One region of the Brevibacillus sp. HD3.3A genome, then DNA from elsewhere that is predicted to be linked to it. Evidence: riboswitches for the same ligand, from Rfam matches in the RefSeq annotation. Region 1 holds a riboswitch; each other region holds the start of a gene.
What was found. A riboswitch is a leader RNA that binds a small molecule or an ion and turns the genes downstream of it on or off. The one in region 1 is predicted to bind cyclic di-AMP.
Positions count from the first base shown of each region.

Region 2: another riboswitch for cyclic di-AMP. It lies ahead of HP435_RS14675 (CAP domain-containing protein); the one in region 1 lies ahead of HP435_RS02420 (quaternary amine ABC transporter ATP-binding protein).
Region 3: another riboswitch for cyclic di-AMP. It lies ahead of HP435_RS05085 (C40 family peptidase); the one in region 1 lies ahead of HP435_RS02420 (quaternary amine ABC transporter ATP-binding protein).

Region 1 is NZ_CP085874.1:433,645-443,158, reverse strand. Features, by position in the region: gene HP435_RS02425 (ABC transporter permease) at 1-661, opposite strand, end outside; gene HP435_RS02420 (quaternary amine ABC transporter ATP-binding protein) at 645-1,865, opposite strand; cyclic di-AMP (ydaO/yuaA leader) riboswitch at 2,297-2,443, opposite strand; gene HP435_RS02415 (ABC transporter ATP-binding protein) at 2,606-3,661, opposite strand; gene HP435_RS02410 (ABC transporter permease) at 3,658-5,361, opposite strand; gene HP435_RS02405 (ABC transporter substrate-binding protein) at 5,390-6,469, opposite strand; gene surE (5'/3'-nucleotidase SurE) at 6,506-7,285, opposite strand; gene HP435_RS02395 (sugar phosphate isomerase/epimerase family protein) at 7,301-8,083, opposite strand; gene HP435_RS02390 (PHP domain-containing protein) at 8,059-8,880, opposite strand; gene HP435_RS02385 (copper ion binding protein) at 9,177-9,377, opposite strand; gene HP435_RS02380 (heavy metal translocating P-type ATPase) at 9,467-9,514, opposite strand, start outside.
Region 2 is NZ_CP085874.1:3,053,104-3,062,617, forward strand. Features, by position in the region: gene HP435_RS14655 (aminotransferase class I/II-fold pyridoxal phosphate-dependent enzyme) at 1-473, opposite strand, end outside; gene def (peptide deformylase) at 653-1,183, shown strand; gene HP435_RS14665 (homoserine dehydrogenase) at 1,223-2,233, shown strand; gene HP435_RS14670 (hypothetical protein) at 2,373-2,531, shown strand; gene HP435_RS14675 (CAP domain-containing protein) at 2,599-3,318, opposite strand; cyclic di-AMP (ydaO/yuaA leader) riboswitch at 3,326-3,484, opposite strand; gene HP435_RS14680 (rhodanese-like domain-containing protein) at 3,569-3,916, opposite strand; gene HP435_RS14685 (cold-shock protein) at 4,345-4,548, shown strand; partial or broken gene HP435_RS14690 (SDR family oxidoreductase) at 4,717-5,246, shown strand; gene HP435_RS14695 (phosphotransferase family protein) at 5,370-6,299, shown strand; gene HP435_RS14700 (hypothetical protein) at 6,349-6,792, opposite strand; gene HP435_RS14705 (2-phosphosulfolactate phosphatase) at 6,914-7,399, shown strand; gene HP435_RS14710 (catalase) at 7,462-9,057, shown strand; gene HP435_RS14715 (RCC1 domain-containing protein) at 9,218-9,514, shown strand, end outside.
Region 3 is NZ_CP085874.1:995,560-1,005,073, forward strand. Features, by position in the region: gene HP435_RS05075 (sensor histidine kinase) at 1-659, opposite strand, end outside; gene HP435_RS05080 (response regulator transcription factor) at 660-1,379, opposite strand; gene HP435_RS05085 (C40 family peptidase) at 1,599-2,126, opposite strand; cyclic di-AMP (ydaO/yuaA leader) riboswitch at 2,134-2,267, opposite strand; gene HP435_RS05090 (LiaF transmembrane domain-containing protein) at 2,571-2,975, shown strand; gene HP435_RS05095 (PspA/IM30 family protein) at 3,043-3,738, shown strand; gene HP435_RS05100 (class I SAM-dependent methyltransferase) at 3,831-4,409, shown strand; gene liaF (cell wall-active antibiotics response protein LiaF) at 4,424-5,314, shown strand; gene HP435_RS05110 (HAMP domain-containing sensor histidine kinase) at 5,328-6,476, shown strand; gene HP435_RS05115 (response regulator) at 6,484-7,113, shown strand; gene HP435_RS05120 (bis(5'-nucleosyl)-tetraphosphatase PrpE) at 7,217-8,038, shown strand; gene HP435_RS05125 (hypothetical protein) at 8,023-8,316, opposite strand; gene HP435_RS05130 (N-acetylmuramoyl-L-alanine amidase family protein) at 8,336-9,169, opposite strand; gene HP435_RS05135 (YneF family protein) at 9,322-9,514, shown strand, end outside.

The sequences.
Region 1 (9,514 bases):
GCGCAAGCATGATGCACTGGTTGACTCCCGCCATGATGGTCGTCTTCGCCAAAGGCAGTTGCACCTTCATCAACTTTTGCCATCTCGATGAGCCGAAAGCATCCGCTGCTTCTGCAAGCTCCGGCGGAACCTGACGTATGCCGAGATTCGTAAATCGGACGATCGGCGGCAGCGCAAAGATAACGGAAGCAATGACCCCTGGTACTTCGCCCAGTCCAAAAAAGAAAATGGCCGGGATCAAGTAAACGAATGCTGGCATCGTCTGCATCAAATCTAGCAACGGCATGACCAGCTTCGTGAAAGTATCGCTTCGCGCGCAGGCAATACCCGCAGGAATCCCTACAGTGATGGACAACAGGGCAGAAGCAATAACCAAGCCGAGCGTTTCGACCGTTTCATCCCAGTACCCCAGATTGGCAATGAGAAACAGCCCAAGCAATGTGAAAAACATCGAAGATCGCCCGCCAAATACCCAGGCCAGCGCCCCGAACAGCAAAATGAGAATAACAGACGGTATCGCAGCCAAAACCTCGGTAAAGTACGTGACCATTCCCGAAATGATGATCGCGATCGGATCGAACAAAATGCCTTTGTGCTGACCGAGCGCCTCAACGATTCGTTCCACCCATTCACCGATCGGCAACTTAGGCACGGAATCCATGAGGCATCACCTCTGCTCCCTGCTGCGGATTGACCTTGCCGACAAGCCCGCCGAGCACCGCTCCCTTGACAATGACGCCCAACAGACGCCGCTCCTCACCCACGACAGCAATCGGAACGTGCAAATCTGCCATCAGAGGAAACAGGCTGTTCAGACGGGCATCTGGCCCCACGCTGGGGATATCTTTTTTCATCATGGTTTCAAGCGACTCGCCCGTATTGATCGCAAGCGAAACGTCATAGGCGGTAACAAGCCCAAGCAATGTCCGCTTTTTGTCTACGATGTACAGACTGGATACCCCGTTGTCCATCATGAGCTGGAGGGCCACCCTCGCACCTTTGTCAGGAGTAATCGCTTCTGCCCTTTTCATCACGTGTTTTGCCACCAGCACTTTGGACAAGTCTGCATCCTCAACGAATTTTTTCACGAATTCATCCGCAGGATCGGTCATGATTTCTTCGGGACGCCCGACCTGGATGAAGCGACCGTCTTTCATCAGGGCGATCCGGTCACCGAGCCGCAATGCCTCATGCAGATCGTGAGTAATGAACAAAATAGTCTTTTTCATCGTTAGCTGAAGCTCTAGCAGCTCATCCTGCATGTCTTTTCGAATCAGCGGATCAAGGGCACTGAACGCTTCATCCATCAGCAAAATGTCGGGATTGTTGGCGAGCGCCCGGGCCAGGCCGACCCTCTGCCTCATTCCGCCGCTCAATTGATCAGGGAAGGCATTTTCCCACTCGGAAAGCCCGACGAGCGCAAGCGCTTCGCGTGCTTTTTCTTGCCTCAATCCATGCGGTACTTGCTGAATCTCCAAACCGAATTCGATGTTTTCCCGTACCGTTCGCTGTGGGAAGAGCGCGAAATTTTGAAAAACCATGCCGAGCTTTCTCCTGCGTACCTCGCGCAAATGAGCCGGCTTCATACCAATGAGTTCTTCGCCATCGATCTGAACGCTCCCAGTGGTTGGCTCAATCAGGCGGTTGCAAAGTCGGATCAAGGTAGATTTGCCGCTGCCTGACAGCCCCATAATGACGAAAATTTCGCCCTCTGCTACCGAGAAGCTGATCTGGTTCACACCGATCGATTGCCCTGTCTCTTTAAAAATTTGCTCCTTTGTCCATCCTTGCTCCAACAGCTTTAACGCTGCCTGCGGCTGCTTGCCAAACACTTTCGTCAATTGCCTGACTGTCATTTTGGGCATGAGCCTTTCCTCCCTTTCTTGTTTTCCCAAATGAAAAAACCTGCGAAGTTCCGCTTCCAACCGGACGAACCACCTGCAGACGCTGCCGCTTGTGTACGCTCGATTTTTGCAGAATAACGCAGGCTTACCTAATACCTGGCGCCCCTGTGCAAAAGGCTCCCTGTACGCTGTCTTCCTGATTTCGCTGTTCGTTTTTTGGTTTCATGCACCGGGTTTATGCCGAAATTCATTTGCCGCCCGCCATCCTCGCACATCGACATGCACGCGTATGACAAAAGCCACACATGAAAATCGCCATAAAAAATAGACCTATTTCATCCTTTTTCTCAAGAACAAAGGTCCCAAAGAAAAAGTCTGAAATGGCCTATAAACGCGCCCGAAGAGGACCGCTCCTCTTTTTTCGCATCATTGCCCAGACTTCATCGCTTCATGAACCTTCCCTGCTTTGGCCGACGAGGTTAGCTGACGGGTAGGATGGCAGAGAAGACTTATCTCATCCCTCCTGATTGCTCAGGATTAACCCCAAAAGATTGGTTCCCCCGCTTCCGGGTTGCCCCGGAACTAGGCCGTATGAAATGTTTGAATCAGATTCGGTAATGTGATTTGATTATACGCCTGCTGCCAATTATTGTGAATGCTCGCTTCGGCCTGCTTGCCTCATGCTTGATCGTTCTTTATTTATATCCTGACATTAGCTATCGGTTGCTCACCAATGAAAGCTATTTCGCCTGCTTTCCAGCTTACACGCAAATGCTCACCAGTACAGAATCATCGTAAGCAAACCGCTCGCTAATATCGGTGACCACTTCCCATTCCTCTTCCCCGACGCGAATCGAGTAAATCAGCTCCCGGCCCTGAAACTGGACGTGAGCGACCTTGCCCATGATCCCGTCCGAGCCTTGATGCCAGACGGACAGCTTCAACTGGTCCGGGCGAACAGGCAATACTTGCTGATCGAAAAAAGCGGAAAAATCACGCGAAACGGTGATCGGCAACGATGACGCTCCCTGTTTTTCCAGCAAAAAGGTGTTCGCGGCAGCCCAGTTCCCTTTTAAAAAGTTGGCTCTGCCGACAAACTTGGCGACAAACGGCGACTCCGGGGCGTAGTAAATGTCGTGCGGAGTGCCTGCCTGCTCAACTCTGCCGCCCTTCATCACGACAATGCGATCAGCCATGGCCAGTGCCTCGGATTGATCGTGCGTCACATAGACAATCGACGTACCCAGTTCGCGGTGAATGAACTGGATTTCTTTTCGCATCTGCATGCGCAGCTCGGCGTCCAGACTGCTCAACGGTTCGTCCATCAGCAACAAGGTCGGATTGAACACGATGGCGCGCGCCAGCGCCACACGCTGCTTTTGCCCACCGGAAAGCTGACTGGGGAACCGCTCCTCCATACCGCCCAGACCGACCATCTCCAGCATCTGGGCTACCCGCGCTTTCGGGTTTTGCTTGTACGCTTCCGGCACCTGCTGTTGATGCTGCAAAGGAAACGCCACGTTTTCGTAGACCGTCAAATGCGGCCAAAGCGCGAACGACTGAAACACCATGCCAATCCGCCGTTCTTCCGGCGGCTTGCGCTTGGCCGCGCTGGCTACACACTCGTTGTTGATCCAGATTTCTCCGCTTGTCGGGGATTCGAACCCGGCAAGGAGCCGCAGCAGCGTCGTTTTGCCGCAGCCGCTCGGACCGAGCAAAGCGACAAACTCGCCTTGGCCGATCTGCAAATCGAGATGGTGGAGCGCCGTCACATTCCCGAATTTTTTCGATACCCCTATTACCCGCGCACTGTTCATTGTTCGATCCTCCGTTGCCAGTATCGTTTCCACAGACTGCCCGCCGCGAGCACCAGCAGGATGGCTCCTACGATCAAGGTCGAGAGGGCCGTGCTGTACGTTGTCGATCCCGCCTGCTCAAAGCTGAAAATGACGACACCGATCGTTTCCGAGCCGGATGACCACAAGAGCGACGAAATCGTCAGCTCTGTAAAAGCGGTGAGAAAGACCAGAAACAAACCTGTTGCCATGCCCGGCGCGTAGAGCGGGAGCAAAATGCGCCGCCATCTCGTCCAGAAGCGCCCGCCGTTGATCCGTGCTGCCTCCTCCACTTCTTTGCCCACTTGCATGATCGAAACCGTACTGCTTTTGACTTGCAAAATGAGAAAACGCGTCACGTAAGCGATCATGATCAGCCAAACCGTTCCGTATATGCCTGGCTGCCAGCCGGGAATCGGTTCAATCCAGGTCAAAATCATCGCAAGTCCGAGCACCATGCCCGGAAGCGCATACGGCAGCGCTACAGCCCCTTCCATCGCTTTGCCAAGCGCAGACGGCTTATGAATGCGCCAGTAGGCGAACAGCGTGCCCGCGATGACGCACAAGACACCCGTCATGCTGGCAAGCATCAAGCTGTTGCCGATGGCTCCCTTCGTACCTGCGTGGTCGAACATTACGAAGGCAAAATGCTTCCACGTCAAATTTTCCGGGACAAACGGCAAGCCGTAAGCTTTGACAAAAGCGGTTGCGGCCATCGACAAAAGCGGAAGCAGGCTCGTCACAAGCAAAAACCCGCCCACCAAAACCTCCGCCGTCAAACGGTGCTTGCCCAAAGACCGCCGGATGGACTTGTCCTCGGCACTGGTCTGGTCTACCCGGCTTTTCCGCAGCAAAACCCACTGCATCCCTGTCCCTGCCAGCGCAATGACGCCGAGCAAAACAGACAGGACAGCCGCCCTGGCAAAAGCGCTCGGCCCAAATCCGATCACTTCCTCGTAGATCAGTGTACTGAGTACAGAGATATTTTCCGGGATACCCAAAAATGCCGGAATCCCGAAGTTGTCCAGCCCGGAGATAAACGCCAGCAGTCCGCCTCCCGCAATGCCTGGCAAGGCGAGCGGAAGCGTCACTTTGGCAAACACAGCCCGCGCGCTTGCTCCCGAAGAATGCGCCGCCCACTCCAACTCTTTCGGAATCCGGTACAGCACAGACAGCGTCAACATGTACACCAGCGGATAATGAGTCAGCCCCATCACGACGATGATCCCATCCAGCCCGTACACGTTCCACAGCTCGACCGGACTGCCCATCACCCAGCTCGCAGCCCTGTTCAGCACACCCTGCGGCCCTGCCAACTGCGTCCAGGCCAGCGTCATTACATAGGACGGGATGAGCAGCGGCAAAAGGGCAAACGCGTGAATCGCACCTTTCCAGCGTATATCGGTATACGCGCACAGCCAGGCAAGCGCCACGCCGACGACTACCGAGATGACGGTGGAAATACCCGCTGCCAGCACAGTATGACCGACTGCATCCCACGTCCGGGCATTGACCAGCACCTCCTGAAAGTAGTGCAAGCCAAGCCCTGCTTCTGTCTGGATACTAAGCACAATCAGCTTCCACAACGGATAGACAAAAAAGAAGGCGACCGGCACCAGCACGAACCAGGTAGCCGCCTTATCCATGGACAGGGAGGCGGCGAACTTGCGCCGCTCCCCCATCTGTCTCTCGCTCACTACCGTCTGCCAGTTACTTGCCACCCATCATCTCTCCAAATTTCTTTTTGTCGGCTTCCCTGGAAGCTTCCAGTTCGTCAATATTGGCGGAAAGCGCCTTGATTTGATCTTGTGCGTACAGTCCTTCCGGTGCTGCTACTCCTTTGCGGATCGGTGTATAGCCCAGGCCGCTGGCGAGCTTTTGCCCTTCTTCGGAGAGGACGAAATCGACAAACGCTTTGGCAGCCTCCTGGCTTTTGGTCGCTTTCATGATGCCGATCGGCTCCGTGATGACAGGCACGCCTTCTTTTGGATACACGATCTCGACGGGCGAACCGTCTTTTTTGGCGCGGGCAACCAGATAGTCGACGACCATGCCGTAATCTTTTTCGCCGCCCGCTACACTTTTGAGCACGGCGCCATTTCCTTTAATGACGGTCATTTGATTCGTTTTCAGCCCGCTGATGTAATCCCAGCCCAAATCAGGCTGGCGCGTAAACACCCCGACATTGTAAGCCGCTGCGCCTGAGTAGAGCGGGCTTGGCATAATCGCTTTGTTCGCCGCTTCCGGACTCGTCAGCACTTTCCAGCTGTCCGGGAGAGCTTTGACCTTGCTCGTGTTGACCGCAAGCACAGTCGCCATGACTTTCGTTCCGGTGTACGCGCCGTCCGCGTCTTTCCACTCCGCCGGAATGTCCGCCGCTTCAGGCGAAGTGTACGGCATGAGCAAATCTTGTTTTTTCAGGCTGACAAAAGTCGGCGCATCCGCGACCAACAGCACGTCAGCTTTTACTTGGCCTGCCTGTGCTTCGGCCTGCAAGCGGCTGATGACTTCCTCCGTTCCCGAGCGGAACAGATCTACTTTCACGTCAGGATACTTCTTGGAAAAAGCGTCGATCAAAGCAGCTGCATCCGCATCCGGCTGGGACGTGTAAAAGCTCAAGGTTCCCGCTACTTTCGGGGCAGCAGGCTCCGTTGTGGCAGCCGGAGTCGACTGCGGCGCTGGCTGGGATGGGGTCGACGAAGAAGGCTGGGAACCGCAGGCAGCAAGTCCGAAGACCGATACGGCCGCGAACAAAGAAAGAGTCCATTTTTGCAACAGAACACGTTTCATTTTTTATTCCTCCTGATCATTAAGTAGGCTTATGAGTTAAGAGCTTTGCTTCGCACCTTGAAACCATTTTCCGATCTTCGTCTTCATGGCCGTGTTCGTCATGTTCAATTGCAGGGGCGTAATCGTGATGAACCCGTCGCGCAGCTTGTAGTAATCCGATTCCTCATCCTCAAAGTTCAGTTCGCTCAAATGATCGGATAGCCAGTAGCACAGGTAGCCTTGCGGGTCGTTCAGTCCGACGTACTGATAGCGCAGCACGTCCATTGCCAATGGCGTCACCGCTACGCCTTTTACCATTTCTTTGGACAAGTACGGCAAGTTGATATTCAGTACCGCTTCCGGGCTGAGCTTGTGCCTGAACAGCGTTTCAAACACTTCGTAGGCCAACGGCTCCACGATCGAAAAGTTCGGGTTCGGCTTCAGCGTGGCGAGCGAGATCGCGACAGAAGGAATCTGGTACATCGCCCCCTCGATCGCAGCCGAGATCGTGCCCGAGTAAAACACGTCCCGCCCGAGATTCGGCCCGCGGTTGATCCCGGAAACAATCACGTCCGGCTTTTCTTTGAGAATCACCTCAATCGCCATTTTGACGCAGTCGGCGGGAGTGCCGTTGACAGCCCACGCTTCCAAGGAAGTATCGAAAAAGTTGACTTTGTTTGCTTTTACTGGTGATTTCAGTGTGATCGCATGGCTGATCGCACTGCGTTCCTGATCCGGGCAGACAATGGATACATTGCCGAACGGCTGCAGGGCTTGCGCCAGACACAGCACGCCGCTGGAGAAAATTCCATCATCATTCACTACGAGAATGTTCAAAATGATACAAACCTCCTATCCAAATGAGACACTGTGGCCTTGTTGCAAAAAGAGCAGGTTTTGCTTGAGTTGGGACAAATTCCGCGCATCGTCGAAGCCTTCTACAACCAGCGGCTTCTCTTCCGCAAGCAAGAGCGGCCAAATCGTCGGCAGGTCAATGTCCCCTGTTCCGAGTGGCACGTGCAGCTTGGTTGCTGTCGCATCGCTCACATGGATTTTGTCGACTCCCTCCAGTTCTCCGAGAAACTGCGGCAGAGAACAGGTCAGGGGCACATGGGCGATATCCAAGGTCGCTGCCGTCGGATAGTTCAGCGCTGCACGCAGCCTGTTCAAATCCCCCGGCGTCACGATCAGTTCTTTTGGCAACGGCTCGATATGCTCGATGGACAGCACTCTTCCCAGACGCACAGCCTCTTGCGCCAGCTCGTTCAGGCTCTCGATGAGCACCGCTTCGTGCCATTCCCGGTTTTTGTGGGTCAAAGTCACTCGTCCCGGATGGATCGTCACGCTTTTCGCTCCGATCTCCCCCGCGAGAGCCAACGACCGCTTGATTTCCTCCACCGATTGTTTGCGAATGCCGCTATTCAGCGAGCACAAGTTCAAATCCCAGCTAGCCGCATGCAAAGTCAGCTTCATGCCGACGCGTTTGGCGGCCTGCTGAATTTCCCGCGGGTTGCTTTTGTGGAACCAGACGTGCTCGGCCCAGACCTCCATCCCGGCAAATCCGTACTGCCTGGCAATCAAAATCGCCGCTTCTACCGGGTAGGACCACATCAATGTCGATGAAACATACAGCATGTCCACCACTCCTTTACCTCTGCCGGGATCGGCACACTGCCAACCGGGTAAGGGTTGCGCGAGCCGTGCCCGTGAAAGTCGCTGCCTCCCGAGCGGATCAGGTGATTCACCTTGGCTTGCCGCTCCCAAAATGCCATCTGTTGCGCGGAATGCTTCGAATAGTACACCTCGATGCCATCGATGCCGTAGGCAAGCAACGCATCCAGCTTCACTTCAAACGAGTAAATACCCGGATGGGCCAAAATCGCAATGCCGCCTACTTCATGAGTAAGCTCAATCGCTTCGCGTGCCGAGAAGGAAGGACGGGGCACATAGGCCGGGCAGCCTTTTCGCAAATACGTCTCGAACGCCGCTTGCGGAGTGGAGCAAAAGCCGCGTGCTGCCAAAACTTCTGCCACATCTGTGCGCACCAGCACGTCGCCTTTTGCCCGGGCTGTGCATTCTTCCATGGTGATCGCCATACCTAAACGATTGCAGCGTTCGACGATTTCGGCGATCCACTCGATCCGCTCCCGTTGGCGCCTGTCCATGACGTGCAGGAGCCGGGCATCCGATATATCGAGGCCGTAACCCAAAATATGCAACTCGTCTTCTGGGCCGTCCGTGTTCCATTCGATTCCCGGTATGAGCTTCAGACCGAGACGTTCGGCCTCATCGCGAGCCAGCAGATATCCATCGACGGTATCATGGTCTGTAATGGCTAGGTGAGTCACTCCCCGCTCGCTTGCCTCGGCAAGCAGCTCTGCGGGAGTGAGCTTCCCGTCAGAAGCGGTGGTGTGCATATGCAAGTCCATCATCTGACCACTCCTCCTGTTCTTTTCCGACTTGTTTGATTTCGTTTGATTTCATTGTAGCTGTCGTTTTTGAAGGGCGTATAAAGCAGGCGACAAGGTTTGATAAAGGCCAGACGCCTGTCCATGCGCCTTTTCGGTCGATCCCCTGCCGGATTGTTGAGGAGGTGTTAACGATTTACAAAGTCTTTACAAAAGCGAAAAGTTCGTGGACAAACGGCGCTGGTGGAGAGGAAAACGAAAAACCCCCACCCGAACTAATGTTCAGGCAGGGGCTTTGTGTTCAAAGAGACAGTCGCTATTTAAACGACATCGTATCCTTGTTCTTCGATTGCTTCCTTGATGGCATCCAGCGTCAGCGTGCTTTCGTTGAAGGAAACCTCTACTGTTTTGGCCGCCAGATTGACTTTGCCTTCTGCTCCCAGCTCTTTCAACGTTTTTTCCACGGTATTCACGCAATGGTTGCAAGACATGCCTTCTACATTCAATGTTACGTTTTTCATTCTCAATCTCTCCTTTGAGTGTATGTGTATAAATGATGCGGACAAAGCCGCTTGTTGCTGTTTGTAAACGACAGATGGCAGATGGCAGCTTACAGCTTCACTCGCTGCAAGCGCAGGGCGTTGAGCACGACGGAGAC
Region 2 (9,514 bases), 2.6 Mb from region 1:
CGGATGGAGAAAGTCAGCTCGTAGTTTTCCCAGTTTTTGTCCGGGATGATGACGCTGTCGCCGTTGTCCGCAAACAGGTCTGCAACCACGCTCAGGCCGTGGGTCAAAGCGTTGGTGACAATCGGATTGCTGAACGTCAGGTTCGCCAGCGAAGGCTGTTCCTCCATCATTTTTTGCCGCCATGCTGCACGCAGCTCAGGCTTTCCGGCGGGAGGAGCGTACTCGTACAAATCTTTTGGCGCATAGGCCGACAGATTGTCTTGAATCACTTTCAGGTGCATCGGTTGGCCGTTTTCCAGGGCGATCCCGATTGTTGCATTGTATTTTTTCGCTTTTGCTTTCGCTTCAGCCGATTGGCTCAGAATTCCTTCTTTTGGAAAGTAAATCAGCTTGCCGATGTTGGACATCATCTCAAAAACGTGTGGATTTTCCCGCTGAATCGTCTCATTCAGCTGTGATGCCAGTGAATGCATGGTAGCCTCCCTCTTCCTTTGGAACATCTGTTTATCATCAACAATAAAGATAGCGCATCTACATGCATTTGTCATCTAGCAGGCAGGGATTTTTCAGATTTTTGAACGGATTCTTTTGACAATGGGTAAAAACGTTTGCTACGTTGTAAACACATAGAGGGGCAGGAGGGATTGTACCGATGGCAGAACGGAGTATCGTTCTATTAGGGAATCCGATTTTGCGCGACAGGTCGAGAAAAGTGACATCCATGACTCCCCAGACAGAAACGATTTTGCAAGACATGAAGCATACGCTGTACGCCAAAAAAGGACGGGCCGGATTGTCGGCTGTGCAAATCGGCGTTTTGCAGCGGCTGGTTGTGCTGGATTGCGGCAGCGGCCTGGTCGAGCTGATCAACCCGGAGATTGTGGACGTGAGCGGCGTTCAGATAGGTCCAGAAGCTTGCCTGTCGATTCCGGGGGTGATCGGGATCGTGAGTCGGGCACGCTCTGTAAAAGTGCGGACAGAGACGCGCAGCGGCGAGAAGCACGTCTTTGAGGCAGAGGATTTTTTCGCGCGTTGTCTTCAGCATGAGCTGGATCATCTGGAAGGAATTTTGTTCATCGATCATGTAGAAGCACTGTACTCTGCGAAAACGGGCAAACAGCTCAGGCCAAAAGACGCCAACGCGATCCTGGCATACAGAAGAGACGTCTACCGACAAGCATGACAAGCGCTTGATGTTTTGCGACAACAAGGAGAATGACAAATGAAGCGTTGGAACATCGTATTAACAGGATTCGGAACCGTAGGCAAGCAAATCGCGCGACTGCTGCAAGAACGTAAGGACCGTTACCGCCAGTTGTACCAGGCTGACGTCAGGCTTGTCGGCGTCGCCCGCTCAATTGGCGGCTTATACGATCCGCATGGACTTGCGGAAGAGGGCTTGAACGCATTTGCGCAAGAAAAGAAAGCGGCTGATTCGGCATGGAACGCCGAAGCATGGTTGGCGCAAACAGAAGCGGACATCTTGATCGAAGCCGGGCCGTCCGATGTCCAAACGGGAGGAGCGAGCCTTGGCTTTATCCGCCAGGCGCTTACAAAAGGAATGCACGCCATTGCCGTGTCAAAAGGTGCGCTCGTCGTCGATTACAGCGGCTTGTCCGCTTTGGCAAAAGAGCAAGGCGTCCAGTTGAAAATCAGCGGGGCGACTGCGGCGGCTTTGCCGACCATCGACCTGTTCACCTACAATTTGGCTGGCTGTGAAATCAGGCACGTAGAAGGCATTTTTACCGGAACGACCAATTTTGTGCTGACGAGCATGATGGAAGAAGGGATCAGCAGCGAAGAGGCGATCCGGCGGGCGCAAGCGATGGGAATCGCAGAGCCTGACCCGACATATGACATCGAAGGCTTTGACACCGCATCCAAGCTGACGATTTTGGCCAATGCTGCGTTCGCTGCTCCAATCAAGCTGTCCGACATCCCGCGGGCCAGCGTGCGCGAGGTGACAGTGGAACAAATAGCGGAGTGGAAACAAAGCAGGCGTGTGCCCAAGCTGGTCGGGACGATCAGGCTGACTGCGGACGGGATTCAAGCGGCTGTAGAATTGAAAGCGGTTGAAGCAAGCCACCCTTTTGCCCGTGTAAAAGGCACTACGAAGGCGATTCGGGTAGAAACCGATGTGATGGGAGAGCTGATGGTGGTCGGCGGGAAGTCAGACCCTGTAGCAGCGGCAGCCGCAGCGCTGAAAGACCTGGAGCATATTCTCAGCAAGTAAAAGCGCAGTTCCTAAACGGCAACAGCTCTGAGCAAGCTTCGTCTGTTTTCCAGCGATCGGCAGGCATGTATTTGCTGCTTTCACGCGCATACTACCGATGTACCACAAACTATCCAAATAGCGGCGAGGGGGCCATACGATGAAGCAATCATCTGATGTCAATGCCGAACTGCAACAAGTTTCTGCCTATCCGACCAAACAGAAGATGAACCAAAAGGATGTCGCTCTGTTTGACGAGCAGAAAGGTTGCGGCTGCACCCCCGAAGCGAAAAACGCGGCAAATACGGAGCAAGGCTAGCTCCACACGAGAAAAGCCGGGTCTCTTTGTGCGAAGAGAAACCCGGCTTTCGTGTGAAACGATTGTTTTATCCGATAAATTCTTGAACCCAGTAGCCGTTCGTGTATCCGACACCGATTTTGGTAAAGGCCGGGTTCATAATGTTTTTGCGGTGGCCATCACTGTTCATCCATTGCGTCATGACTTCTTCAGGGCTGCGTTGACCCATGGCGATGTTCTCGCCCGCAGTCATATAAGAGATGCCAAACTGCTTCATCATGTCAAATGGCGAACCGTACGTAGGGCTTGTATGGTCGAAGTAGTTGTTGTTCGACATGTCCGCTGCTTTTGCAAGTGCCACTTTGGACAAAGAAGCGTCCATCGTCACGGGAGCCAGTCCTGCTTTGGCGCGTTCCTGATTGACGAGATCAGCGACTTGCTTGGCGAAATCTCCTGTTTTAGCCTGGTCAGCTTGTCCGGTTGGAGCCGCAGGTGTAGTTGCAACTGGTTGCGCAGGTGCTTGCGGTGCTGTTTGCGCTGGTTTTTGTACGGGCTTTTGCACTGGCTGCTGCTGAACAGGTACTTGCTTTACTGGTGGAACAACAACCTGGTTTTGCTGGGCATTGGATGCAAAAGGCAATTGTCCCGCATATGGAATCCATTGATAGGAAAATTGATATGGTGTACTGTTACCGTTTTTCAACGGGCAGTTTGCGGAAGTTGCAGCAGAAGCAGAAGTAGTAAATCCGGTCAAGGCCAAGCCCAATCCCAGAGTCATGGCGATGGCAGTAGCTCCAAAACGTTTCATATTCACATCGTCTCCTTTTTTTGGCCTACGAGGTTAGTTGTCGGATTCGGGTTGAGGAAACAACCCTACGCTCCTTCGAGCGATTCACCCCATAGCGGGTTTTGTTGACCCGCGTAAAAGATCCCCCGCACTTCCATTCGTGAGGAAGTTTCGGCGTATTGGTTTGGCATGACCCAGAATATCAGACCATCCCGCCCGAAATAAAGGAGTAATATCTGCCAATCTGCTGGAAACGTTGGTGCTAGTGCGTTTATTTCGCTTCGTCTTCGTCGTCCTTCCACGCTGTCAATCCGCCGAGCAGCGCTTTTGCCTCATATCCGTGCTCGCGCAGCAAAGCTGCCGCTTTTTGGGCTTTATTTCCCGTTGTGCATACAGTGATGATCTGTCTTTCTTTGACGGCCCGTTCTGTTTCTTCATCTAATAGTTTGGCGTCTTGCGCAAGCATGTGCACGTAAGGAACATTTCGCGTGTCAGCGAATTTGCTTTCCACACTGCCTGTCTGAAATTTGGCTTCGTCGCGAACATCAAGGAACAAAATCGGAGTACCCTTTTCCAAAAGTTGCTTGATTTCTTGCTTTGTATACACTTCTTTTGACATGAATCATCCCTCCAGAACCTTAGTGTATCAGGTGAGAAACGGGCCGTGTAGCATCTAAATAGTTGATTATAGCGTATTTGTATGATAGAATGATAGTATTACTTGAATAATTAAGCCTAATTCATCGAGGTGCATAATGATGCTGATGGATAACGTTTTTGGATTCCCGATTCACACTGGCGCGGTCATCGGAGCCGCAAGGATGGGAGAGAGGAAGGGCTTTCGTCGTTTTAGGTTTTCAAAAAGTTTTGGTTTTAACATGGCAGTTCCGTCCTATGACACTTTCATATTGTCGAAGTAGAATAAATTCACATATCATGAAGGCGTATTGCAATCAGATGTTGGAGTATTTCTTCATGATATGTGAGCTTTATTTGCCTCGGTAAATATGACTGCATATTCAAATTGACTTTTGGAGGTTTTTTTACATGCAATCGAACGGAACAGTTAAATGGTTTAACGCAGAAAAAGGTTATGGCTTTATTCAAGTAGAAGGCGGAGACGACGTTTTCGTACACTACAGCGCAATCCAAGGTGACGGCTTCAAAACTTTGGAAGAAGGTCAACGCGTTCAGTTCAACATCGTAACTGGCAACCGTGGCCCACAAGCTGAGAACGTAACAAAACTGTAAACCTCCTTTATAAAAGAAACTGTCCTGAGTGGGCAGTTTCTTTTTTGTGTCTGCGGGAACGAATTACAGAAACGGATTGTTTACATAAGCTCCTTTGGTAGCCATGACGAGCAAATTCGTCGCCATGAATTTCGGTGTGTACGGCATGTCGTGTTCGAGCCACAGGTCGTGGAAAAAGCAGTCGCCACTTTTGGCAAAGTAGACGTACTGGTCAACAACGCTGGCGTCAGTACGGATCAAAAACTGGAACAGTTCGACGTGGAGCAGTGGAACAAAGTGATGAGCATCAACTTGACAGGCTGCATGCTCGGGATGAAATACGCGGTGCCAGAAATGAAGAAAGCGGGCGGCGGCTCGGTCATTCACATCTCGTCCATCGCTGGCTTGGTTGCCCTGAACTACACGAATGCGTATACGGCGGCAAAAGGAGCGCTTCGCTCGCTTGCCAAAGCGTCTGCTGTCGAGCTTGTCCCAGACAACATCCGCGTCAATTCCGTTCACCCGGGAATTATCGTGACGCCGATGATTCAGGAAGCGCTCGATCACGGGGCTGGACAAATGTTTGAAAGGGGAACGCCGTTGCCGCGATTGGGCAACCGGAAGATATCGCTTATGGTGTCCTGTATCTCGCTTCTGATGAATCCAGCTTCGTAACAGGCACGGAATTGGTCATTGACGGCGGTTGGACAGCCCGATAACGATAACGAAAAGACAAGGCGTTGGGAGATGCATCCCGGCGTCTTTTTTCTCTACCCATACACGCTTGTTCTCCCGTATAATCGAGAATGCTGTCTTTCAAGCAAGAACGGGGAGGGAACAAGATGGAAGAATGGTTGGAATCGCTGCAAAAGGCCGTTCCGCTGCTGCAACAGGCTGTGAGCGTGAACGAAATCAAAAAAGGACATTCCGCAGACAAAAAATACCGTGTCGATTTGCCAGAAGGGCGTACTGTGGTGCTCCGAGTCGCAAGCGAGCAGCAGGCTGAGCAAAAAGCGCAGGAATTTGCTGTCTTGCAGTCGCTTGCGTCGTATCCGATCCGGGCTTCCAAGCCGCTTGCTTTTGGCGTGCGAAAAGAGCTGGGGATTTGCTACATGCTCGTGAGTTACATCGAGGGCGAGGATGCCAGAGATCGCTTGCCTTTTTACACGGAAAGCGAACAGCAGCAGACAGGATTTTTGGCGGGGCAGGATTTGGCAGCCATGCATCAGCTTGCGGCTCCAGCGGCGATCCCGCCTTGGATAGACCGATGCGTGCAAAAGCATCGCAGGTACGTCGAGGCGTATCAAACGTTCTCGCCACCGCTTCCGTACGGAGACAAAATCTTGGCTTACATTGAGCGGCACTTGGCCTGTCTGGAAGGACGGCCGAACCAGTTTTTGCATGACGACTTCCATGTCGGCAACCTGATTGTCCGCGATGGCACTTATGCCGGGGTGATCGACTTTAATCGCTACGATTGGGGCGATCCGGTTCACGAGTTTGTGAAGCTGGTTTTTTTCAGCAAAGAAGTGAGCGTTCCGTTTTGCAACGGTCAGTTGGCCGGGTATTGGAATCATCAGGAAATTCCGGACGAATTTTGGACCTTGTTCAACGTCTATACGGCAATGACCGTTTTTTCCTCCATCATCTGGACCAAGCGAGTTGTGCCCGAGCAGCTGCCGGACATGATCGCGCGGGTCAATCTTATCGTCGAAGAGTACGATGCTTTCGAACGGCGCACTCCGCATTGGTATAAACGGATCGAAAAATAAAAAAGAACTATGGCAACTACCATAGTTCTTTGGGAAAAGGGTGCGACAATTACAGACAGTGGCTGTCGATTTCTACAGTAAGCAGCTGGCTAGGAAGCACAGACAAGCCAACTACTTGACCGCCGCCGACAGACGTACGTCCGTAAGTTGTCAGAAGGACATTCTCGGCGTTGCCGTTACGGCCGACAATCAGGCGCACTTCGTAGTGGTTGGTCGCAACAACAGTTGCGTTCAAGGCAATACGAGTGTTGGCTGCAAGGGTTTGTGTTACGTCGAGAAGTGTACCTACTGGATTGGTTTGTGTGACAGCATCGCCCCAGTTCAATACTTGCACACGCACCTCTACAGGTTCGTCGTTGAGGTTGACCAAGTCGATGTGAGCGGTAAGAGCAACGTTCAGGTTGTTTTGCAAAATACCTGTTGTTCTCACCGTCGTTCTGCGATGATGGCCTCCATCTCTGTCGTGTGTGCTTGCAAACTCCATTTCAGACATCCCAGATCACTCCATTCTTCAATCTTAACTGATGGGACAATATACAATATTACGTCTTGTCTCCTTTTGTAACGGCGAACGTAATGGGACGAGTAACCATTTCTGATAGAAAGCGGTGGAAATGTTGAAAGAAGCTTCCATATTCAAGCAATTAGACTATTCGGCGCGTTTCGAATGGGGATATGACGGGGTGGAGGAGCTGGCGGGCCACTCTGATATTCTAGTAATCATTGATGTGCTTTCGTTTACGACCTGCGTTGACATCGTGTGCGGGCGAGGCGGAGTCGTCTATCCGTATCGCACGAGAGACGAGACAGCGGCCGTTTATGCACAAAAGCAAGGCGCCTTGCTCGCGGGCAAACGCGGCGAGCCGCTTTCTTTATCTCCGTCCTGTCTGATGACGCTTCCAGAAGGGAGCAAGATCGTTTTGCCGTCGCCATGCTGTACGACTGCGGCTCGGGCTGAGAGCTTGCCGCGAGGGGATTTACAGAGGATGTCACCCTTGCTGCTCAATGGAACCACAGCCAGACCGTGCCCGTGTTACGCAGCGATCTCGCCTACGAAGCCTCCCGTTAATTCCCGCTTTTCTCTGCTTGTTCCCGCATAAAGACTCCCTGGTTCGGAAACCATTCTCATGAACGAGCGAGAATTTGGACAGGGAGGATGAACATGGAAAAAGACAACCAGGCCACGTCAGGCAAAGCAACGGAAGAGGAGCTGCTTACGAACCGCCAAGGTCATCCGATTACCGACAATCAAAACATGCGAACCGTCGGGAACCGCGGCCCTACTGTTCTGGAAAACTACGATTTTCTGGAAAAAATCACGCATTTTGATCGGGAGAGAATCCCGGAGCGTGTCGTGCACGGGCGCGGTGCCGGAGCGCATGGATACTTCGAAGCGTACGGAACAGTCGGGGGTGAACCGATCGCCAAGTACACGAGAGCGAAGCTGTTTGCGGAACGCGGGAAGCAGACTCCGGTATTCGTGCGCTTTTCCACGGTTATCCACGGTGCGCACTCGCCAGAGACATTGCGCGATCCGCGCGGGTTTGCCGTGAAGTTTTACACGGAAGATGGCAACTGGGACTTGGTCGGAAACAATTTGAAAGTATTTTTTATCCGCGATGCGATGAAATTCCCTGACCTCGTTCACGCCTTCAAGCCGGACCCGGTGACGAATATTCAGGATGTGGAGCGGATTTTCGACTTTATTTCCAACACGCCGGAAGCGATGCACATGATTACGTTTCTCTTTTCACCGTGGGGCATCCCGGCGAACTACAGGCAAATGCAAGGCTCTGGCGTCAATACATACAAATGGGTCAACCAGGCGGGCGAGGGTGTTTTGGTCAAGTACCATTGGCAGCCGCTTTCGCAAGGAATCAAAAACTTGACGCAGAAGGAAGCAGAAGAAATACAGGGGAAAAACTTCAATCACGCGACACAGGACTTGTATGAAGCGATTGAGCAAGGGAACTACCCGGAGTGGGAAATGTGCGTGCAAATCATGAGCGACGACGAGCATCCCGAGCTGGATTTTGACCCGCTCGATCCGACGAAGCTGTGGCCGGAGGATCAGTTCCCATTTTTGCCTGTGGGAAAAATGGTGCTGAACAAAAATCCGCAAAACTATTTCGCGGAAGTAGAACAGGCATCTTTTGGGACGGGCGTGCTCGTCGACGGTCTGGACTTCTCGGATGACAAGCTGCTTCAGGGCAGGACGTTTTCCTACTCGGACACGCAGCGCTATCGGGTAGGGGCAAACTACTTGCAGCTGCCGATCAACGCTCCGAAAAAGCACGTTGCGACCAATCAGGAAGGCGGCCAAATGCTCTACCATGTGGACCGCCAACAGCCGCATATCAATTACGAGCCGTCCACGCTCGGCGGGCTGCATGAAGCAAAGCAGGGCGCTCCCGACCATGAGCCGACGGTGTCAGGAAAGATTGTCCGGCAAAAAATTGACCGCACGAACGATTTCAAACAGGCTGGCGAGCGCTATCGGCTGCTGGAAGACTGGGAAAAGGACGATCTGATCGCCAATTTGACCGATGCCTTGTTGTCCTGTGATCGGCGCATTCAGGAAAAGATGCTCGGCTACTTTTTCCAGTGTGACGAGGAGTACGGCGCACGCTTGAAGCGAGGCATCGAGCAGGGTGGTCAAAATGCCGACAACGGACACGGCGGGCCGATGGGAGCGACGAATCCGGGTGCTGGCGTGCGCCAGGCCGAGGAAGACGGTCATGCTGCGGAGCCGTATTAATTAGCAAGCAAGACGATTCAACCCCCTTTGCTTCGCCACGGAGCCAAAGGGGGTTTTTTTATGGGAAAATGTTCGGGAAGATACCGTTACTTTTTTTGCCAGTAAACGTCTAATCAAGTATTGTCTCCATAAATCCAAATAATGGTGGTGTCATGAGCACGTGTGGAATCGGAATCAACTCAAGGTGCTGGCGTGCAGCGGTTTGACTTTTGTCCTCGTTGCTTCTGGGAGCGTGCAGGCAGAACAAACGGCCACGCCAACGACTCCGGCGCAAAAACAGGCCAGCGGCAGTGGTGCAGCAGCCGACAAAGCCAGCGAAGTAACGATGAAGGCATGCGGCAACATCGCGCAAAAGACTGCGCAAGCAAAGCCGGCTGCAAGCTCTCCGGCGGTTTTACAAGAAGCGACCGCCTTGTCCGGCATGGAGAGAATTGCGACGGACAACATTTTTGATGGA
Region 3 (9,514 bases), 560 kb from region 1:
TCGACCATGTCGCCAAAGTAGCGAAACAGCTGTCCGAACTCGTCATGGGAGCGATACGTAAACGTCACCAGCCGCTTGCCTTCGCGAATTTCCTGCGTGACACGGGCCAGTTCGCTAACCGGACGCAAAATCCAGCGGACGAACAGAGTGAGCAACAGCAAGCCGACCAGCACGAGGCTTCCGTAAATAAACCAGAGCATCATCGAGACTCCGGTTGTGCCCATAATGTCGTAATCGTCCGTGTAGAAATAGATGACAATCTCGCCTTCACGGGGAGGCTCTTGCTGAAAATGGTATTCTGCCACGACTTTCAGGTCGCTTTTCGTGGTGGAAGGGAGGGACAGCTTCAAGGAGTAGGCTTTTGACGGCCTGTGGTAAATCGTGTTGCCGCTCGCGTCCTTCACGACCATCCGGTACATGACGTCTTCTGGCAACTGCTTCTCCAGCTCCTGGCGCTCGATCGGGTCCTTGAAGTTGCTGGAGCGCAGCAGTTGGTTGACCCGGACCTTTTCTGCCGCATCCTTTTCTGACTGGTACTGGTTGTGACGGTCGTTTTTCAACTGGTCGATGATGATGTCCTGAAAAACGAACTTGAACAGCAGGATGTTGAGCGTAATCAACGCGATAAAAGAAAGAAACAGTTTTTTGCGGAGGCTCATCTAAAGCTTCTCCCCGATGAATACGTAGCCCGTCCCCCACTGAGTTTTGATGAATTGCCGCTCTGTTTCCAGCTTCTCGCGCAAGTTTTTGATGTGTACCGTCACCGTATTGAGCGAGCCGTAGCCATAGCCCCAGACGCGGTCGTAAATTTGTTCCCGCGTGAAGACGATACCCGCATTTTCAGCGAGAAAAGTCAGCAGTTGAAACTCTTTCGTGGACAACTCGATCTTTTGGTTGTTGACGTAGACGGAATACGTTTCTTTATGGATTTCCAAATCCTTGAACTTCAAAACCGTGATCGGGGAACCGGAGGCGTCTTTTTCCGGCTGCTCCTCGGTATGCTTGCGGATGCGCTCGTAGCGGCGCAGATGGGCGCGTATGCGGGCGAGCAGTTCTTCCGTGTCAAACGGCTTCGTAATGTAATCATCGGCCCCGATTTCAAAACCGACTACTTTGTCTACGGCCTTGCTTTTGGCGCTGAGAAACAAAATAGGCAAGTCCCATTCGCGACGGATTTGCGAGCACAGCTCGTAGCCGCTCATGTTAGGCATCATGATATCGAGCAGAATGAGATTAGGCCGCTCTCCCTGGCTGAGCAGGGCAAGTGCATCCTCGCCATTTTCCGCAGAGGAGACCTGAAAGCCTTCGTTTTCCAAAATATCTTCAAGCAGTTCAATAATCTCCTGATTGTCGTCAACGATTAAAATGTGATCTTTCACCGGAATTACCCCCAGTTACTTCTATTAATAAGTGGACAAGTGTCATGGCAAAAAAAGAATCAGCCTTGTCTATCATAACATGCTTTCACAGAATAGGAACAAGTATCCCTTCATTCATGCTTATTTCCTTATAAGTAAGGGCACCTATTTAGACCTGGTACTAAATTTCGTCAGAAAAAGCCAGAGACGATTGTCCCTGGCTCTTATGTTTTTGCCGAACTACTTCTTTTTTGGTTGATTTTCCGGCAACGATGCAGCTTGCACCGCGTTTTCCTTTTTCGGAGTGTCCGCCTTTGCTTCCAGAACAGGCGAGCTGATGCGCTTGGCACCAACAAAACGCTTGCTCCAGTAGTACGGGTCGTTCAACTTGGTGTTGACGACTCCGCGGCCGGATTCCGAATGCACGAATGTGCCGTCCCCGATGTAGATGCCCACGTGAGAGATGCTTCGTCCGTTTGTATTAAAGAACACAAGATCTCCTGGTTGCAAGTCTTTCCGTGCAACTTCTGTACCGTACTCATATTGAGAGGCAGAATTGTGCGGCAGGTCTACACCTAACGCGTCAAATACGTAGCGTGTGAAACCGGAGCAGTCAAAGCCTTTTTTGGATGTGCCTGAAGATTTGTAAGGAACGCCGTACAGATCATCGACAACCTCTTCGAGTGTCGTGTTCTCCGCCGCATGTGCAGCGCCCGCTCCCATAGCAAGCAATCCAGCCATAAATAAAGATAGTACCACCTTGCGCAAAAGAAACTGCTCCTTTCGTGAGCCTACGAAGTTAGCTGAAGGGTTCGGTCGAAAGGACGCCCTAAGTTGCCTAACGCAACTATTCACCCCAAAAAACTGGTTCCCCCGTTTCCGACATGCGGAATTCGGCTATTTTTCGATGTTTTTTTACACGCACTCTACGAAGATTCGCTGCTTGTCCGATTTTTCCTTTTTTTTGACTGCTTGTTCATATTTTTGTCACAAAATCCTGTCTAAAGGTGTAACGTTTTGTTTCGACATTGCAAGAGCGGTTGGAATGGGGCGAAAACAGGCTCGTCCGATTATGGCAGGAAGTGCTCTCCGTCCAAGGACGGAGGGAAAAACCAACCGCACGCCCGTTATGGAAAGCCTATCCGGGGGGCTACAATAAGGGCATAAGTTAGCAAGCACCACATGCACAAGAGAATAGGAGGTAAGCGAGCAATGAGTGAACGGTCTGGAAAGGTTTTGCTCGGGCTGGTTCTCTTGCTAATCGGCGGGTTGGTTCTGCTGGATCAAATCGGAATCGACTTCGGTGACCTGATCGGGATTTTGATTCCCGGGGTCATCATGCTGTACGGCGCTCGAAAGATTATGGGACAATCCGGTTCGCGTTTCTGGGGAATCGTGATCTTCCTCTTCGGGTTCCTGATGCTGATTGGCAAGCTCCATCTGCTGTTCCACGGCTTACTGGCCATTGGTGTGATTTATCTGGGGTATCGCTTACTGCGCCCCAGTCATGTCCCCAAAGAAGCGCCACCTGCCTGGGAGCGTCAGTGGGCCCAAAAAGTATTGAAAGAAGACGCGCTGGACGCCTGGGAAAAAGATGTGACCCGTCGCCAGCCATAGAGTTGCTCAAGTCGCGAGAGCTTTTGGATGAAATAACACGATGTGATATGATGAGGAGGAAATAAACATGAGTATTTTTAAACGTTTGCGTGACCTGACAGTAGCTTCGGTGAATGACGCTTTGGATTCCATGGAAGATCCGGTAGTGATGCTGAATCAATACATGCGAGATATGGAAGTGGAAATCGGACAAGTCGAAGTGGCTGTCGCCCGTCAGGTAGCACTGGAAAAGAAATTCCGCCAACAACTGGATGAAGCGAACACACTGATCGACAAACGCGATCGTCAAGTGAAGCTCGCTCTGACAGAAGGGGAAGATGAACTTGCTCGCCGTGCACTTGCAGACAAAAAGCAATACGAGGCGCGTGCAGCAGAGTATGAGACACTGTACTTGGCAGCATCCGAGGCAGCTACGCAAATGCGCGAGAAGCTGGCTGAGCTGAAGGAAGAGTTCTATAAAATGCGTGCGAAAAAATTCACGCTGATGGCTCGGGCACAGGTAGCTCGTACACAAAAGCAAGTGAATCATGCCGTAGTGGGAATCGGAAATCAGTCCGCAGGCCGCGGCTTTGCTCGCATGGAGGAAAAAGTGCTGCGCATGGAAGCCGAAGCGCAAATGAGCGGTCAATGGCGCCAGACAAACCTCGCTTGGGAGAACGCGCTTTCTGAGTTGGAAAAAGACGATCTGGATACAGAACTGGCAAACATCAAGGCATCGCTTCAACAGAAAAAACCAGTGTCCGCCCAGCCGGAACAATCTTGATTGGACAGGAACTGGGGGATTGGTTGTAGAATAGAGTGTGTCAATCAGGCAGCCTGTATAGCAGGCTGCTTTTCCCCTAGGAGGTACGATTCTTGGCAGACTTCATGGTCTTTTTGCGAAGGTTCATCGCTGAGCCTGGGCGTGTCGGCAGCGTGATCCCGAGTTCGCGGTTTTTATGTGAGCGAATGTTGAGCAGCGTCAATTGGGCTTCAACGGATGTTATTCTGGAGCTGGGACCTGGCACAGGAGCTTTTACCCAAACCATTTATCAAAATATCAATCCGGATACCGACTATGTGCTTGTGGAGCGTGACAGCCAGTTTCGATCCATCCTTCAATCACGCTTTCCTGATCTTCCTGTCAGGGAGGAAGCGACGAGACTCGGACAATATTTGCAGGAGATGGAGCTTGGCAAGGCAGATGTCATCATTTCCGGCCTGCCGTTTGCCAATTTCCCACAAGAGTTGCGAGCAGCCATTCTGGATGAAGTACAAAACGTATTAAAACCAGGCGGCCTGTTCATTACATTCCAATATTCGCTACAACTCCAGGCTGAGCTGCAGGCGCGTTTTCCTTGGGTAGAGACAGACTTCACCTTGCTGAATATCCCACCTGCATTCATTTATACGTGTCGAAACAGACAAAGTGAAAAAGATCGGCATGGGGCGTAAGAGAGGAGACTTTTGTGAAACTGTCCCGCTTGCACACAATGTTGGCTGGCGTCCTGATCATTTTGACAGGCATCGGCCTTTTATTAGACAGTTTGCATATCATTTCGTTCGGTCTGTTTGATCTGTGGCCGATGGTGCTCGTCTACTTCGGCGTTCGCCTCTGGGGTCAGAACAAACGGATTGGCGGCGGCATTCTGTTCAGTTTGGGAATCATTATTGCTCTGGACATGTGGTTCGGTATCGGTGTGGATGACTTGTTCCAACTGGCAGTTCCCATCCTGTTGATTTATTTTGGCTTCCGATTGATTCGCGGCAAAACGAGAGGGGGCGGGAACCGAGCTTCTTTTCCCCCGTTTCCGGAACAACGGGAAGAGCCTTCTGGTCCGGCTATGACTAGCGAGGATCAGCCTGTTCATACACACAACGGCATTCGGCATGACGCTGCACAATGGCTGGACAGCTTGAGCAAGTGGAAGCCTTCCCGCAGCAAGCTGCTTGAGAAGGAAGAGGAAACTGGGCGTGAACGAATTTTGCCCAAAGATTCTCGCAGTTCGTTGATTGGCGATTATCATCTGACTTCCGGGCGTTTTGAGTTGAGCACCTTGCATGTATGGCACGGGATCGGGGATGTGGTGATTGATCTGTCCCGCGCGGTTTTGATGCAGGACGAGGCCGCTCTTATTGTGGAAGGATGGGTAGGGGATGTCACCGTTTATGTCCCTGTCGATCTTCCGGTTTCTGTGAACGCCGAGCTGAGTCTGGGCGACCTGGAAGTATTGAGCCACCGCCAGGGAGGGATCAACCGGAGTGTGATGATTCGTTCCGAGCAATACGAGGAGGCGGCTCAAAAAGTGAATTTGCATATCTCGCTGCTTGTCGGCGATATAAAAGTCAAGTACATCTAGGAGGTACTGGCGGATGCGTCGACAGCGATTAGCGAGTATTCAGTGGCAATATGTGCGCTACGGCGTCCTGCTCGCCGCAAGTGCAGTTACGGTTTCGTTTGTTTGCTTTTTTTGGCTCTATTTTTCCTGGAAAGACATGCCGGAGGTTCATCGCGCATACAGCAGGCTGATCAGTGACCCGAGAGTCGTCTTGTGGATGCAGGATTACTTGGGCTTGGCCTTGCCCACACAGCCTGACGGGTTGGTCCAGCTAGTCGCTTTTGTCATATCGCTTCCTGTCGGTGTGCTGGTTGCCCTGATTATTTCCTATATCTTCGGGAATTTGTTGAAAAAACGGCTTGGCGTGCTGTGGGAAGCAGCCATGAAGCTGGGACGGGGAATGCTGTCATACCGTGTGCCCGATCTGGGCGTCGACGAGGTCGGCGAACTGGGGTGGCAGCTGAACCGCCTGGCTTCGCAGTGGGAGGAGCAGGTCGCGTCTTTGCAGCGACTTTCCAACCATAACGCTGCTTTGGCGGAGCAAGTCAAACAGGCAGCCGTGACAGAGGAGCGCCAGCGTTTGGCAAGGGAACTGCATGATGCAGTCAGTCAGCAGTTGTTTGCCATCGCGATGACGACAGCGGCGATGAAGCGGCTGGTGGAGAAAAATCCGCAACGGGCAGCCCAGCAAATCGAGCTGGTCGAGGAGATGGCAGCAGCGGCTCAGGCTGAGATGAGGGCGTTACTGTTGCATCTGCGCCCGGCCACGCTGCAAAACAAATCGCTGAAAGAAGCGATGATGGAACTTTTAGAAGAGCTGACTCGTAAAAATACAATGGAACTGACGTGGGAGATTGAAGACGTCGAAGGGCTGCCAAGCGGCATCGAAGACCACTTGTTTCGCATTTTGCAAGAGTCTTTGTCCAATACGCTGCGACACGCCAAGGCCAGCCTGATCGCGGTCAAGCTGTTCACTTTGCAGGAGCAGGTGCGATTGCGGGTGACAGATGATGGTGTCGGCTTTGACCCGGATGGGGAAAAGATGACGTCATACGGACTGCGCAGTATGCAGGAGCGCGTGGCAGAAGTAGGAGGCTCGATGGAGATTTATTCAGCGGTCGGCAAGGGAACGCAAATAGAGGTGCGGATTCCCCTGATGCTACAGCCGGAACGGGAAGGGTGAAAATGCTGTGATTCGCGTATTACTGGTAGATGATCATGAGATGGTACGGATGGGACTGGCGGCTTACCTGTCAACAGAGGATGATATCGAGGTTGTGGCAGAAGCGGGCAGTGGTGAAGAAGGTGTGCGGATGGCTGTCGAGCTGCGGCCGGATGTTGTCCTCATGGATTTGGTCATGGAAGGCATTGGTGGCGTGGAAGCGACCAGACGCATTCGCGAAGCATGTCCGGCCAGCAAGGTCATCGTTCTCACCAGCTTCATTGATGACGAGAAGGTATATCCGGTTATTGAAGCGGGGGCTTTCAGCTACTTGCTGAAAACTTCGCGGGCGGCGGAGATCGCGAAGGCCATCCGTTCGGCAGCGGCCGGAGAACCTGTACTGGAGTCGCGAGTGGCAGGGAAAATCATGGCCCGTTTCCGGCACGGCCAGGAATCGCATCCGCACGAACAGTTGACACCGCGTGAGCTGGAAGTGCTGAAGCTGATCGGTCAGGGCAAGTCGAATCAGGAAATCGCCGATGAGCTGATTATCGGCATCAAAACGGTCAAAACGCACGTCAGCAACATTCTTGCCAAGTTGAATGTAGAGGACCGGACGCAGGCGGCGATTTACGTTCATACGCACGATCTCGGTTGATTTTGCCGTAAAAAAGCTCCTCATGATGAGGGGCTTTTTTGAGTTTTTTTTGCCGTTATGGTAAAGATAGTAAGTAACAGATTGGGAAAGGAGGGAACGCGCTATGAGGCATAAACCTCAGACACGCTCCAAGGTGCTTTCGGCCGACAACGGCGTGGATATCATCGGAGACGTTCACGGCTGTTACGACGAGTTTATGGAGCTGATCCAGCGGCTCGGGTACGAGCAAAGCAAAGACGGTGCCTACCGACATCCAAAGGGCCGAAAGCTCCTTTCCCTCGGAGATATAACAAGCCGCGGACCGCATTCGATCAGGATGTTGCAATTTTTCCACCTCCACGTCACGGCTGGGCTGGCAGAGATGGTAGACAGCAATCACGGCTGGAAGATCGCCCGCTGGCTGGATGGCAGGCCGGTGACCTTGGCGCACGGCGACGAAAAAGTGGAAGAGGAGCTGAAGCTTTATCAGCATGAATTTGGGCCGAAAAAAGCTTCTTTGCTGCGGGAGCAAAGTCGGCGGCTGCTTTTTTCCTCGCCGTCGCACATGATGATCCGCCGTCATGACAAGCTGGCTGCTGTAGCTGTTCACGCCGGGATCAGGGATGACTATATTGGCATGGAATCTCCTGCGGTGCATACGTTTTGTCGATACGGCGATGTGGCCGGGACTGGTCCGGATGGCCGCCCTATTCGCAGAGAGTGGGCAAAAGAACGCAGAGTCTCAAGTCCGACGATCGTCTGGGGACACGATCCGCACCCGGAGCCGAAACGCAAAAACGGCACAATCAATATCGACCAGGGCTGCGTTTTCGGCGGAATGCTGACCGCCTATCGCTTCCCGGAGGACGATGTATTGAGTGTGCCGGCGAGAAAAAATTATTCAGGTCTGTCGGATACGCCGCTGACGCGTTATACGGCAGATTGAGAATCGGTTTTCTTGTTTTTGCTGTTGCTTACTTGCTCGATCGTGTTTTTGGCGGAAGAGTGAATGCCTACACTGGCCAAGCCCGCTGTTACGCCTTCCATTAGCGCTGTTTTCCAGTCAAATCCGGGATAGTACAGCCATTGATTGGCCATGTACAGCCCGACAATCAAGACAACGGCTACCCAACTGCGCAGCTTTTTCGGGATGCGAAGCACATCGGACAAGGTAGCGGTTCCGGCCAGGGCAAAGGCGATGATTAAACCGAGATCGAAGCCCACGGGGCACTACCTCCAAATCTTATTTTTTCAATTGCTCATACAGGCGCTTCAATATGATGGCCTCGGCCCAAAGCGGCAAAGGCTTGTCAGCTTGATTGCGCCAGTCTTCGTTGGTCAACAAGCCTTGGTCAAACATCCAGTCGATCCCTTCCTGTTTCCAGTCGGGCACTGTTCCTCCACCTCCATCTCCGGGATTGGGGGAAGCGGTAGGCGCAGGCGTCGGGGTGGGAGTAGGCGCAGGTGTGGGCGTCGGTGTCGGTGTTGGCGCGGGAGTAGGTGTAGGAGTAGGAGCTACTGGAGGGCGGTAAGGCAGTTTGGCATATTCGCAAAAAGCGCGGACAACCCCCTCGGCGAGTTTTTTCCAGTCCTTGGCGAGCGTATCTGCGTCCAGTGGATTGTCTGCAAAGCCGTACTCAATAATGACCGTCTCCACGCTTCCTGTTTCCCTGTGCATGTAGTAGTAGTCGCGGTTCGGGTTGTTGGGGAGCGTACGGGTGAAAATCCGGCGGTTCGGCATTCCCTCTGCTTCAAGCTCTTCCTGGATCATGCGGGGAAATACGGCTGACCCATAAATCGAGTAAATGACTTCAGAGCCTCTGCCGCCCCCTGCATTGATATGGTTGGAGATGCAGTAACGGGCGCCGCTGTTTCGCACCAGGGCAGTCCGTGCATCGCTTGAAAGCGTAGTATCGCTGGTCCGCGTCATCGCGACCGGAATGTTCAGTTCCTTGAAGCGGTTGAACTGGTACAAGGAAATTTGCAAGGTCATATTCTTTTCAAGAAACTGCGCATTGTTTCCGCCGCCAGGATCGACTCCCCCGTGCCCGGCGTCCACAATCAGGATAGGAGCCATTTATGCATCACCTCTTGTTCTTAGAATATGCTTGGAAAGGCCGACATGGCTTGGGGCAGTCTCATCATTTTCGCGCGTTGCAATGTACAGAAAGCCCATCTATGGTACAATGAAAGAGTTCTTAATTACGCATAGAGGATGGTAATGTATTGATGGCTTGGTACAACTGGGTAATCCCGATCGTTACATTGTTACTCGGCCTCGTGGGCGGTTTTGCCGGAGGCACTTATTATTTGAAAAAACAGATGTCCAACATGCAGATGGACGACAAACAGCTGCAAGCCATGGCCCGTTCTATGGGAATGAATCTCAACCAAAAACAGCTGAAGCAAATGAGCCGCACGA